Sagittula sp. P11: one gene and its partner. The protein of the gene in region 1 interacts with the protein of each later gene in a pairwise test. Links are inferred from orthologs where the notes say so. Each region holds a gene or a part of one and is shown in the gene's direction. Other genes may lie near its edges.

Evidence for each region.
Region 2: the proteins of pepT (region 1) and tpiA interact in binary tests that used the Escherichia coli proteins (3 or more experiments, as listed by UniProt). The link is inferred for Sagittula sp. P11 from one-to-one orthologs.

What each region holds. Positions count from the first base shown.
Region 1 is NZ_CP021913.1:4,543,812-4,551,416, reverse strand. Bases 2,598-5,388 are described here. They hold pepT (peptidase T), read left to right. Parts: upstream 2,598-3,266; coding sequence 3,267-4,511; downstream 4,512-5,388. Other genes in these bases: gap (type I glyceraldehyde-3-phosphate dehydrogenase), read right to left, coding at 4,573-5,388; CDO87_RS21710 (sulfite exporter TauE/SafE family protein), read left to right, coding at 2,598-3,197. Also shown: CDO87_RS21725 (ATP-binding protein), read left to right, coding at 1-375; CDO87_RS21720 (sigma-54 dependent transcriptional regulator), read left to right, coding at 413-1,747; CDO87_RS21715 (YdeI family protein), read left to right, coding at 1,744-2,322; more of CDO87_RS21710, read left to right, coding at 2,442-2,597; more of gap, read right to left, coding at 5,389-5,577; CDO87_RS21695 (DoxX family protein), read left to right, coding at 5,749-6,168; CDO87_RS21690 (DUF808 domain-containing protein), read left to right, coding at 6,165-7,130; CDO87_RS21685 (invasion associated locus B family protein), read right to left, coding at 7,227-7,605. UniProt on the Escherichia coli protein: Cleaves the N-terminal amino acid of tripeptides.
Region 2 is NZ_CP021913.1:4,067,284-4,072,673, reverse strand. The notes cover bases 2,405-5,258. They hold tpiA (triose-phosphate isomerase), read left to right. Parts: upstream 2,405-3,385; coding sequence 3,386-4,132; downstream 4,133-5,258. Other genes in these bases: CDO87_RS19585 (TRAP transporter large permease), read right to left, coding at 4,892-5,258; CDO87_RS19590 (hypothetical protein), read left to right, coding at 4,496-4,759; CDO87_RS19600 (isopenicillin N synthase family oxygenase), read right to left, coding at 2,405-3,269. In the rest of the region: CDO87_RS19615 (mechanosensitive ion channel family protein), read left to right, coding at 1-1,323; CDO87_RS19610 (iron-sulfur cluster assembly accessory protein), read left to right, coding at 1,472-1,855; CDO87_RS19605 (TfoX/Sxy family protein), read left to right, coding at 1,855-2,178; more of CDO87_RS19600, read right to left, coding at 2,376-2,404; more of CDO87_RS19585, read right to left, coding at 5,259-5,390. UniProt on the Escherichia coli protein: Involved in the gluconeogenesis. Catalyzes stereospecifically the conversion of dihydroxyacetone phosphate (DHAP) to D-glyceraldehyde-3-phosphate (G3P).

The sequences.
Region 1 (7,605 bases):
CTGCCGGACTCGCCCGTGAAGGTCATGGGCGACCGGATGCGGATCGAGCAGGTCCTCGTGAACCTCTTGCGCAACGCGCTGGATGCCACCAAGTCAGTGGACGATCCGCAGGTCGAGATTATCTTGGCAGCAGGAGAGACCGCGACATTGAGCGTGCGGGACAACGGCGACGGGATCGAGGATCTCGATGCCCTGTTCGAGCCGTTCTATACGACCAAGGCCCCGGGCGACGGGGTCGGGCTGGGTCTGGCGATCTCGTCGGGAATCGTGTCGGAGCTGGGCGGACGCCTGACCGCGCGCAACGGCGAGGACGGCGGCGCGGTGTTTGAAATGCAATTGCCCGTTCTGAACGCGGCATCGGAAGCAGCCGAATGACGGGCCACCCGTCATCGGCATTTGAAGTGAGGTGTACATGGCCAACGCGATGAAGATCGCCATCGTGGACGACGAACAGGATATGCGGCAGTCGATCAGCCAGTGGCTGGCGCTGTCGGGCTATGACACGGAGACGTTCGCCTCTGCCGAAGAGGCGCTGGGGTCGGTCGGGGCCGATTACCCGGGCATCGTGATCTCCGACATCAAGATGCCGGGGATGGACGGCATCCAGCTGCTGAAGAAGCTGATGGGCACGGATTCCTCCCTGCCGGTCATCATGATCACCGGCCACGGCGACGTGCCGATGGCGGTGGAGGCGATGCGCATCGGGGCCTTCGACTTCCTCGAGAAGCCGTTCAACCCGGACCGCATGTCGGAACTGGCGAAGAAGGCGACGAACGCGCGTCGGCTGACGCTGGACACGCGGCAGCTGCGCCGCGAACTGGCCGAGGGCGGCCAGATCATGAAGAAGCTGATCGGCGCGAGCCCGGCGATGGAGCGGCTGCGCGAGGATATCCTCGACCTCGGCCAGGCCGACGGCCACGTGCTGATCGAGGGCGAGACCGGCACCGGCAAGACGCTGGTGGCGCATGCGCTGCACGCGGTGGGCGCCAAGGCCGGCAAGAAGTTCACCCTGATTTCCTGCGGCGCGCATGACGAGGACGCGCTGATGAAGCGGCTCTTCGGCCCGATGCAGCCCGACGACGTGCGCCTGCCCGCGATGGAAGAGGCGCGCGGCGGGACGCTGGTGCTGGAAGACATCGAGGTGTTGTCGGACGCGGCGCAGGCGCGGCTCCTGTCGGTCATCAACGACCAGGGCACCCCGCCGGAAACGCGGATCGTCGCGATCTCCAACCTGCAGGAAGAGGGGCGCACCTGCGAGCAGGCGCTGCGGCCCGACCTCTATTACCGTCTTGCGGCGCTGAAGATCACTGTGCCGCCGCTGCGCGCGCGCGGCGAGGATATCCTGACGCTGTTTACCCGCCTGTCGGAACAGTTCGCCGACGAATATGGCTGTGACGCGCCGAAGGTGTCCGCGCAGGAGGCCGCGCAACTGTTGCAGGCGCCCTGGCCGGGCAACGTGCGGCAGCTCATCAACCTCGCGGAACGCGCGGTGCTGCAGTCGCGGCGCGGGCAGGGCACGATTGCCTCGCTCCTGATGAGCGACCACGACCAGATGCAGCCGGTGATGACCACCGAGGGCAAGCCGCTGAAGGAATACGTCGAGGCGTTCGAACGGATGCTGATCGACAACACCATGCGGCGGCACAAGGGGTCGATCGCCTCGGTGATGGACGAGCTCTGCCTGCCGCGCCGGACCCTGAACGAGAAGATGGCCAAGTACGGGCTGGCGAGGGCCGATTACCTTTGAGCGGCATCGCCGACTATTTCGAGGGCCACGCGCCATGGGCGGTCGAAAAGGCCGCCTACCGCGACATGCTTCTGGAGGCGGGGCTGGAAGAGACCTGGAAATGGTCGCAGCCCTGCTACGTGCACGCCGGCGGCAACGTGGCGATCATCGCCGCAATGAAGGAAAGCTGCGGGCTGTCGTTCTTCAAGGGCGTTCTGCTGGATGACCCGGACGGGCTGCTGGTTGCGCCCGGCGAGAACTCCCGCTCGGGCCGCTGGTTCAAGGCCACTTCGGTCGAAGAGATCGTGGCGGCCAAGGACGGCCTGAAACGGCTGATCGCGCAGGCGATGCAGAACGAGGCGGAGGGGCGGACGGTCGATTTCGCCAAGGACGACCTCGTCTATCCCGACGAGCTGATCGCGGCGCTGGACGCGGATTCGGCGTTCAACACGGCGTGGTACGGCCTGACGCCCGGGCGGCAGCGCGGCTACGTGCTGCACTTTGCCGGTGCCAGGAAGGCCGAGACCCGGGAGGCGCGGATCGAGAAGTACCGAGAGCGCATCCTCAACGGCCTCGGGATGCACGACAGACCCTGAAGGTCCGGGCCGAAGTCACTGGCCTGTCTGGAAAATCTTCCCAAAAAGTCGATGAGCGGGTGTTGCCTTTGCCGGATCGCGGGCGCAGTCTCCGCGCGCGGTAAAAGGGGGCGTTCGGTATGGAGTTCGCAGAGGCGCATCTGGTGGGTTTGCTCTGGGCGGCGGCGGCGCTGGCGCTTGGCGGCATCCTCAAGGGGGCGACGGGCGCGGGCGCGCCGATTGTCGCGGTGCCGGTGATCGCGCTCTACTTCGACGTGCCGACGGCGGTGTCGGTCATGGTGCTGCCGAACTTCACCACCAACCTGATCCAGTCGTGGAAATACCGCGCTTCGCTGCCGGAGGGCGGGTTCCCATGGCTCTTTGCCGGGGGCGGGTTCCTCGGCGCGTGGCTGGGCACGATCATGCTGGCCCATGCGGCGCCGAAGCTGCTTCTGGCGATGGTGGCCTGCGTGGTCTTCCTCTATATCGCGTTCCGCCTGATGCGCCCGGACTGGGCGCTGCCCATGGCGGCGGCGCGCCGCGTGGTGTTGCCGGTGTCGACGGTGGCGGGCGTGTTGCAAGGCGCCACGGGCGTCAGCGCGCCGGTGTCGATCACCTTCCTCAACGCGATGAAGCCGGAGCGGTCGGTCTTTGTCGCGACGATTTCATTGTTCTTCCTGTCGATGACGCTGGTGCAGATCCCGGCGATGATCTGGTACGGGTTGCTCACGCCCGAACGCGCGGTGGGCAGCGGGATGGCGCTGGTGCCGCTGCTGGCGGCTATGCCGGTGGGCTCGGCGCTGGCGCGGCGGCTGCCGAAAGAGGTCTTCGACAAGGCGATCCTTGCCCTTTTGGCAGTCGTTGCGGCGCGGCTGGCGTGGAGCGCGCTGGCCTGAGGCATCACGGGGCTGGCGTCCGCCGATTGCGGCGTTAGGGTCGGGCGCAAGGCAACGAACGGAGGCTTCATGACCATTGCTCTCGAACCCGATCTGGAGGACCGGCTGGTCCGCTACTGCGCCGTCGACACGCAGAGCGACCTGGACAGTCCGACGACACCCAGCACCGCCTGCCAGCTCGACCTGTCGCGGATGCTGGTGGCCGAACTGGAGGCGATGGGCGCGGAGGACGTGGTGCTGACCGAATACGGCGCGGTGCTGGCGACGGTGCCGGGCAACGCGCCGGGGCCGACCATCGGCTTCCTCGGCCACGTCGACACCGCGCCGCAGTTCAACGCGACGGGCGTCAAGCCGCGGGTCATCCGGGGCTACAACGGCGGAGAGATCACCTATCCCGACGATCCCGCGCTGGTGCTCTCGCCGGAGGTGGACAGCTACCTCGGCAAGAAGGTGGGCGAGGACATCGTCTGCGCCTCGGGCCTGACGCTTCTGGGGGCGGACGACAAGGCGGGCGTCGCCATCGTCATGTCGGCCGCGCAATACCTGCTGGAACACCCGGAGGTGCCGCGCCCGACGCTGCGGCTGGCCTTTACCCCGGACGAGGAAATCGGGCGGGGCGTGCATGGCGAACTGCCGACCGACCTGGCGGTGGACTTCGCCTATACGTTCGACGGCGGTGTCGAGGGCGAGATCGTCTACGAAAGCTTTTCGGCCGACCAGGCGGACGTGGTGGTGAAGGGCGTGTCGATTCACCCGGGCTATGCCACCGGGCAGATGGTGAACGCCGCCTACCTTGCCGCGAAGATCGTGCAGGCGCTGCCGCTGTCCACCATGACGCCCGAAACGACCTCGGGCCGGGAGGGGTTCCTGCATGTGACGAACATGGAGGGCGGGTCCTCGGAGATGCACATCCGGCTGATCCTGCGCGACTTCGAGCGCGAGGGGCTGGCGGCCAAGGGCGATCTGCTGCGGCAGGTCTGCGCCGCCGTTCAGGCCGGGGAACCGCGGGCGAAGATCGAGGTGGAGATCACGCCGACCTACCGCAACATGCGCTACTGGCTTGAGGACGACATGACCCCGGTCGAGCTTGCGCGCGAGGCCTGCCGCGGCATCGGGATCGAACCGTTCAGCCAGCCGATCCGCGGCGGCACGGACGGATCGCGCCTGACGGAGATGGGCGTGCCGACACCGAACCTGTTCACCGGCATGCGGCAGATCCACGGGCCCTTGGAGTGGGTGTCCGTGCAGGACATGGGCAAGGCGGCGCAACTGATGCTGGGCATCGTCGGGTTGGCCGTTCAGAAGGACGCCTGAAAACCGAAAAAGCGCCGTCAGATGACGGCGCTTTCCCCGGTTCGTGCCCTGAACGACCGTTTCAGTGCAGCAGGCGCCCCATGGCACCGGCCACGTCGGCCATCCGGGCGGAGAAGCCCCATTCGTTGTCGTACCATGCCATGACCCGCACCATCCGCTTGCCCACGACCTTGGTCTGGTCGGGCGCGAAGATGGAGGAATGCGTGGTGTGGTTGAAGTCGATGGAGACCTTGGGCTCCGGATCGTAGGCCAGCACCGCGCCCATGCGGCCCGCGGCGGCTTCGGCCACGACCTCGTTCACGTCGGCCAGCGTTACGTCGCGCGAGGCGTAGAAGGTCAGGTCCACAGCCGAGACGTTCGGCGTGGGCACGCGCACCGCCGAGCCATCGAGCTTGCCCTTCATGTTGGGCAGCACCTCGCCCAGGGCCTTCGCGGCGCCGGTCGAGGTCGGGATCATCGCCATGGCGGCGGCCCGTGCACGATACAGGTCCTTGTGGCGACGATCGAGCGTCGGCTGGTCGCCGGTGTAGCTGTGGATCGTCGTCATGATGCCGCTTTCGATGCCGATCCCCTCGTCCAGCACCTTCACCAGCGGCGCGAGGCAGTTGGTGGTGCAGGACCCGTTGGAGATCATCACGTCGCCCTTCACCAGGTCGCGGTGATTAACGCCGTAGACCACGGTGCGCTGCACGTTCTTGGCGGGCGCCGAGATCAGCACCGACTTCGCGCCGCGGGCGAGGTGGGCGTTGGCCTTGTCGCCGTCGTTGAACTGGCCGGTGCATTCCAGCACCACGTCGCAGCCGCCCCAGTCGAGCTCCTCGAGGTCGTAGGAGGACATCACGTCGATCGGGCCGCGCCCGAGGTCGATGGCGTTTTCCCGGACCTTCACCTCGCCGGCGAAACGGCCGTGCACGCTGTCGTACCGCAGAAGGTGCGCGTGGGTTTCGATCGGGCCGGGGGCGTTGATCTTGACCACCTGGACATCGTTGCGCGCGGATTCGGCGATGTGCGCAAGCGTGCAGCGACCGATGCGGCCGAAGCCGTTGATGCCGACGGTGACGGTCATGGACTACTCCTGAAAAAGCCAGTGTTGTGGCTCGTATACGAAGGGATGCCGACTCGGGAAAGGTTGAAATACCTTTTCTGTCAGTATGTTAGCGATAAAGTTGCCCGGTGGCGCTAACGCTTGCCGCTTGTTTGCGTTAACGATCTGAAAGCGCTGTGAACGGAGGCGGGAATGGAACGAACAGAGGCCTTGGCGACCCTTGTGGGGCGGCTCCTGATCGCGGCGCTGTTCCTCGGCGGCGCGGTGCAGAAGGCCATGGACCCGACGCAGGTGACCGAGATGCTGCGCGGCTGGGGGCTGCCCGCCGGGCTGGTCTGGGTGGCGCTGGTCTACAACGCGCTTGCGGCGCTGGCGCTGATCGCCGGGGTGGGCGCGCGGCTGGCGGCGCTGTCGCTGGCGGGGTATTGCGGGCTGACCTCGTTCTTTCACCTGATCCCGGACGACCCCTGGCAGATGACGATCTTCGTGAAGAACTGGGCGATTGCGGGCGGCTGCCTGATCCTCGCCGTGCACGGGCCGGGCCGCTGGTCCTTGCGAAATCGCACAACCGGGTTAGCTTCTGAGCGGCGCAGATATGGGACGGATGAATGAGCGGACTTCTTGCACTCCTCGACGACGTGGCGGCCATCGCCAAGGTGGCGGCAGCGTCGATCGACGACATCGGTGCGGCGGCCATGCGCGCCGGGTCGAAGACGGCCGGCGTGGTGATCGACGATGCCGCGGTGACGCCGAAATACGTGCACGGGTTCGAACCGGCGCGCGAACTTCCGATCATCTGGCGGATTGCACGCGGATCGGTGATCAACAAGCTGGTGTTCCTGATGCCCGCGGCGCTGCTGATGTCGGTCTTCGCGCCATGGCTGGTCTGGCCGCTGCTGATCCTCGGCGGCTGTTACCTCAGTTTCGAGGGGGCCGAGAAGATCGTCCACGTGTTGATGCCACATGACGAGCATTCCGGCGGGCCGGACGGCAGTCATGACGTGCAGGACCCCACGCACCTCGAAGAGGCGAAGGTGAAGGGCGCGATCAAGACCGACTTCATCCTGTCGGCGGAGATCATGGTGATCCTGCTCTCCAACCTCGACCTGCCGAATTTCTGGATGCAGGCCGGCGCGCTGGCGATGGCGGCCGTGGTCATCACGGCGGCGGTCTATGGCGCTGTGGCGGTGATCGTGAAGATGGACGACGTGGGCCTCTGGCTGTCGCAGAACGCCAACCTCGGCATGACGCGGGCGCTGGGGCGCGGGATCGTGCGCTTCATGCCGTGGCTCCTGAAGGCGCTGACCATCGTCGGCACCGCCGCGATGCTGTGGGTCGGCGGGTCGATCATCGTGCATTCGCTGGCCGAGATGGGCTGGCACCTGCCGGAAGAGACGATCCACCACTGGGCGGTGGCCGTGGGCAAGGGCAACGCGGCGCTCGAATGGGCGGTGACCGCGGGGGTCGATCTGGTGCTGGGGTTCCTGGTCGGACTGGTTCTGATCCCCATCGGCACGAAGATCGTCGCGCCCATCTATGGCAGCCTCTTTGGCGGCAAGGCGGAGGCGCACTGAGCGCAGCAACCGGACTTTCAGGCATCGTTTCGGTCGTTCAAAGCAAAAAGGCGCGCCCCGGGGCGCGCCTTATGCATCGAAACGGGTGTGCGCCGCTTACTGCGCGTATTCCTGTGCCGCGTCGAAGGCGGCGGTGAAACCGGCCAGCGACATGTCGACGGTCACCTTCTGGTCGGGCGCCAGCGCCGGAACGATGGTCACCTGCGCCTTGGCACCGGCCTTGAAACGGGCGATGTCCTCGGCGGTGAAGCCGACGCGCGCGTAGCAGCCGATCTGGGCGCAGAAGGAGAAGTCGTACTGCCGTGCGGAGCCGCCGTCGACGGTCACGGTCAGCTTCTGGGTCAGCAGGGTTTCGAGCGGCACGATGAAGGTGCCCCCGGCCACGGCCTGGCCGCCGTTCTCGAGCCGGAAGATGCTGACCTCTGCCACGCTGGCGCCTTGGCCGTCGGTCAGAAGCTGGTACATCTGGCAGATC
Region 2 (5,390 bases), 480 kb from region 1 along the record:
ATCATCGACCGCCCCGACGGGCTCGACGCGCTCGAGACGTCGAACGCCGCCACCGCCGGGATGCCGCGCCGCTCGCTCCTGCTGTGGGAAATCGACCTTGACGGCGTGCCCTCCGCCATCCGGCTGGAGCGGGTGAAGCCCGAGGGCGCGGACCCGGTCTGGGTGATCTCCGCCCGCACCGTGCGTAACATCGCCCCGCTCTATGCCGCCTACGGGCCCACGGGGTTCGAGAAATGGCTGCCCGACGCGCTGCGCGAACCGGCCTTCTGGCGCCTGATGTGGTGGGAGGTTCTGGGTGTGCCGCTGCTCATCTTCCTCGCCGGGTTGTCGGGCTGGGCCATGTCGCGGGCATTGCGCCGCATCGGACGGCTGGCCAGCCACCGCGTGACCTCCGCCATCTTCCGCTCCGCCCGCATCCCGCTGCTGATCGCCACCGTGGCGCTTGTGCTGTCGGTGGGCATGCAGACCATCTTCGTCTTTTCGGGACGGCTGAACAGCGTGCTCTCGCCACTCGTCGCCGCCGGTTTCGTCACAGCCGCGCTCATGCTGATCGTCAACGTGATCGAGGTCATCCTCGACGAGATCACCGGCTTCGAGCAGATGGACCTCACCCGCCAGCAGTTCGACGAGACCCGAACCCGCGCCACGCGCATCGCCGCCGTGCGCCGCCTGCTGGTCATCGTCGTGTTCCTCTTCGGCTTCGGCATCGTGCTGTCCTCGGCCAACCTGTTCCGCACCTACGGCTTTTCGCTGCTGGCCTCCGCCGGGGTGCTGACGCTGATCCTGGGCTTTGCCGCCCGCACGATCCTCGCCAACATCCTGTCTTCGCTGCAGATCGCCCTGAACCAGTCCGCCCGGATCGGCGACCGCGTGGTCTACAAGGGCGCGCTCTGCCACGTCGAACGGATAAACTTCACCTATGTGCAGCTGCACAGCTGGGACGGCACGCGGCTGGTGGTGCCGGTCAACGAGTTCACCTCCACCACCTTCGAGAACTGGACGCTGAAGGAACCGGAGATGCTGCGCGTCCTGAAGTTCAAGCTCGCACCCTCCGTCGACATCGACCGCCTGCGCACATGCCTGGGCGAAGTGCTGGACGAGCTCGACCCCGAAGAGCTCGACGACCGCGACAAGGCCTCCGTCAGCGTCACCGGGCAGGACGCTTTCGGCATCGACGTGTGGTTCATGGTGCCCTGCCGCGATCCGAACACCTCCTGGGACGTGGCCTGCACCGCCCGCGAACGCCTTGTCGCCCGCCTCGCGCGGATCGAGGAAGAGGGCACCACCGTCTTCCCCGAAGTCCCCTCCGCCGACGCGGCCTGAGCCATGCGGAGCGTTGTGGCCTGAAAGGGTGGCGCATCGTCCGGTCTGAGCGCGTGCGCACAGGGGCCCGGCGCGCACGACCTTGAGATTTGGGCGCCGACACATTAGGTTGGCCCTACGCGAAAAGGACCCCTGCAAAGGAACCCCGATGTTCGGCATACCCGGCAAATCCCCCGTGACCATCACGCCCAAGGCGGTCAGCCAGATCCGCAGGCTGATGGAGCGCGACAACCGCTTCGGCCTGAAGATCGGCGTCAAGAAGGGCGGCTGCGCGGGCATGGAATACACCATGGACTACGTCGACGCCGCGGAAGGCGCCGACGAGATCGTGGAACAGGACGGCGCCCGCGTGCTGATCGCACCCATGGCGCAGATGTTCCTCTTCGGCACCGAGATCGACTACGAGACCTCGCTTCTGGAAAGCGGCTTCAAGTTCCGCAATCCCAATGTTGTCGACGCCTGCGGCTGCGGCGAGTCGATCAAGTTCAAGGACGTCGAGGAGATGGCCGCAGACCGCGGACCGCAGGGCTGATGGCCCTCTCGGAGGAGGATCGCGCCTACGCCCGCGACCTCTTCTCCGGCCTCGGAGACGTCACCACCCGCCGCATGTTCGGCGGCATGGGCATCTATTCGAACGGCACGATCTTTGCCCTGATGATGTCCGACGGCACCCTCATGATCAAAGGCGCCGGGCCCTTCGTCGACCGGCTCGAAGAGATGGGCTGCGAGCGCTGGCGTTACACCCGCAAGAACGGCAAGGGCGCGGCCATGCCCTACTGGACCCTCCCCGGCGCGGCCCTCGACGACCCCGAGGAGGCGGTCGCCTTGGCCCGCGAGGCCCTGCAACACCTCTGACCCGACGTTCGCCCCGGCTGCGCCGGGCCGACCCGCGCGGGCGTTGCCCGCGACCGGGTTCGGTTCTGTCGCCTGTGACGCAGGCCAGGAGCGGGCCTTCGCCCGGCGGGGGCGCTGCCCCCGTACCCCCGAGGTATTTGGACCAAGATGAAGGGGGGGCGGCTTTTTTCTGGGCGCGCGCGCCTGAGCGGGGCGGTTCAGGTCTTTTGCAGGTGCAGGTAGGTTTCGGTGAACCGCCGCGAGAGGTGGTCGCCTGCGAGGATGGTCCGGTCCGAGCCCATGGGCGCCACGTTCGTGTCGTGGTTCGGGTTGAAGAACAGCGGCACGGAGATCCGTTCCTCGGCCGACCCCTTCACCCGGTGCAGCGTCGCCTTCACCCGTCCCTCGGTCCACATCCCCAGCATTTCGCCGAAGTTGATGACGAAGGTGCCCGGGTTCGCCTGCACGGGGTGCCAGGCGTCATCGCGGCCCAGAACCTCCAGCCCCGGGACACCGTCCGTTCCCAGCAGCGTCAGGCAGCCGTAATCGGTGTGGTCCGCGATGCCGAAGTCCTTCTCGCCCGCCCAGTCCGGACGCGGCGGATAGTAGTTGCCCCGCAAGAGCGCCATCGGGCGGTCGAACCTGGTGTCGAAGTAGTGGCGATCCGCGCCGATCGCCTCGGCGATGCCGCGCAGCAGGTCCAGCGCCACCGCCATGGCGTCGCGGTAATAGGCGCCGATCACCTCGCGGAAGCCTTCGGGGCTGTCCGGCCAGAGGTTCTCGGCATAGACCGGCAGGCCCGTTTCCGGAGCGGCGAAGCCCACGTCGAAGACCTGCTTGTAATCCGGGTTGGCGGCGGGATCGACCTGTTCCGACCGCGGCGCGCCCCAGCCGCGGTTCGCCCCCGTCACCGCCATGTCCACCTTGCGCTTCTCCGCCTCCGGCAGGTCGAAGAAGGCGCGGTATGCGGCCAGCACGAAGCGCATCCGGGCGGGCGTGATCGCCGTATGCGCGACCTTGAGGAAGCCGATTTCCTCCGCGCCGCGGCGCAGGGCGGAGAGCGTTTCGGGATCGCGCGCGGCGATCTTGCGGGCATCGAGAACAGGGATCATCCGTGCCTCCGTCAGGGTCGTTCCGACTGTTGCCACGCGGGCCTGTGGCGCGCAACCACCCTTGACCTCCCGGCCCCACTCGCGAAACTGCGCGCAAGCAGCGAAAGGAAGAGACCATGCGCACGAAACTGGCCGCCGGCAACTGGAAGATGAACGGCACCACCGCCAGCCTTGACGAACTCGACGCCATGGCAGAGGCCGCGAAGGGCGCGGCCGAGGTGCTGATCTGCCCGCCCGCGACGCTGATCTCGGCCGCCAGCGCCCGTGCGGACGGCGTGGCCATTGGCGGACAGGACTGTCACGCCAAACCCTCCGGCGCCCATACCGGCGACATCGCCGCGGACATGCTGAAGGACGCGGGCGCGACCTATGTCATCCTGGGTCACTCCGAGCGGCGCTCCGACCATGACGAGCACAACGATGCCGTGCGCGACAAATGCGATGCGGCCTGGGCCGCCGGACTGACCGCCGTGGTCTGCGTCGGCGAAACGCTCGACCAGCGCGAATCCTCCAACACGCTCGACATCATCGGCGGCCAGCTTGCGGGCTCGATCCCCGATGCGGCCACCGGCCACAACCTCGTCGTCGCCTACGAGCCCGTCTGGGCCATCGGCACCGGCAAGGTGCCCACCACCGACCAGATCGGCGAGGTGCACGACTTCATCCGCGCCCGGCTGGAGCGCCGCTTCGGCGAGGGTGTGGGCCGCTCTGTCCGCATCCTTTATGGCGGGTCGGTGAAGGCCGCGAACGCGAAGGAGATCTTTGCCACCTCCAACGTCGATGGCGCGCTGGTAGGCGGGGCCTCCCTTAAGGCCTCCGACTTCGTGCCGATCATCGAGGCGCTGAACGCCAGCGCCGACTGAGCCGGACCACCGCTTCGGTCATCGCGGGCCGGGATACCCTCCCGGCCTGCCCTGCGCGCGGGACACAGCGCGCCCTCTGCAGCAGAGGAAAACACGATGGAGGGTGAGGTTTACGCCACCCTGCGATTCCGTACGCGCCAGCGCCGGACAGGCGCGCGCCCTTCGGAACACCCCCTGAACACGGCCCGCCAGGGGTTGGGTATTCCGGAATACGCGGCAGGCGCCCGCGATGTTATCTGTTAACACACCGTTGATATCGATTTGCGACGGCGATTGCGGTGATTGTTCCGCACAGGCGATTCCCCCGGCTGCTCGGGGGTCGTTCAGGGCATCACCACGCCCATTCCAGAAAGGATATTTGAAATGTCTGCCCAGAAGTCTGCCAAGGTCCTCACCTCCGTCATCGCCGCCGCTGCCATGGCGCTTTCCCTCTCTGCCGCGACCCCGGCCGCCGCGCTGAACCAGAACGAGCGCAACGTCGTCGGCGGAGTCGTTCTCGGCGTGATCGGCACGCTCGCCATCCAGGGCGCCCGCAAGAACCACCAGCAGCGCACCTACACCACCCGCGTCTGCCACGACCCCTACCAGACCTACCGCAACGGCCAGCTGGTCACCGTCTGCCGCTGACCGACGCGGACGGGTCCGTCGCCTGCTGTCCGGGCTGACCGGACCGGCCAAACCGCGATACGAAAAAGGGGGCGCACCGCGCCCCCTTCCCTTCTCCAGCTGTCGGACGGGGCGGCCATACGCCCCGCGCCGTCACTCCGTGGCCGCCGGGGCGCCGAAGCCCCGCGCCTCGCAGAAGGCCCGTTCCAGCGGCTCGGACGGCAGCGATGCCCCCTCGCAGCGGACCTGCGGCCCCATCACCCGATCCGGCACCCAGGTCGAGATCGACGGGATGTAGGTCACCATGATCAGGAACACGAAGAGCACGGCGAGGAAGGGCAGCGCCGCCCGGACCACGCGCATCATCGGCATGCCCGCCACGCCGGAGGTCACGAAGAGGTTCAGACCCACCGGCGGCGTGATCATCCCGATCTCCATGTTCACCACCATGATGATGCCGAGGTGGATCGGGTCGATCCCCAGCTGCAGCGCGATGGGGAACACCAGCGGCGCGACGATCACCAGAAGGCCCGAAGGCTCCATGAACTGGCCGCCGATCAGCAGGATGACGTTCACGATCACCAGGAACATGATCGGCCCGAACCCGGCATCCAGCATGGCCGCGGCGATCTGCTGCGGGATCTGCTCGTCG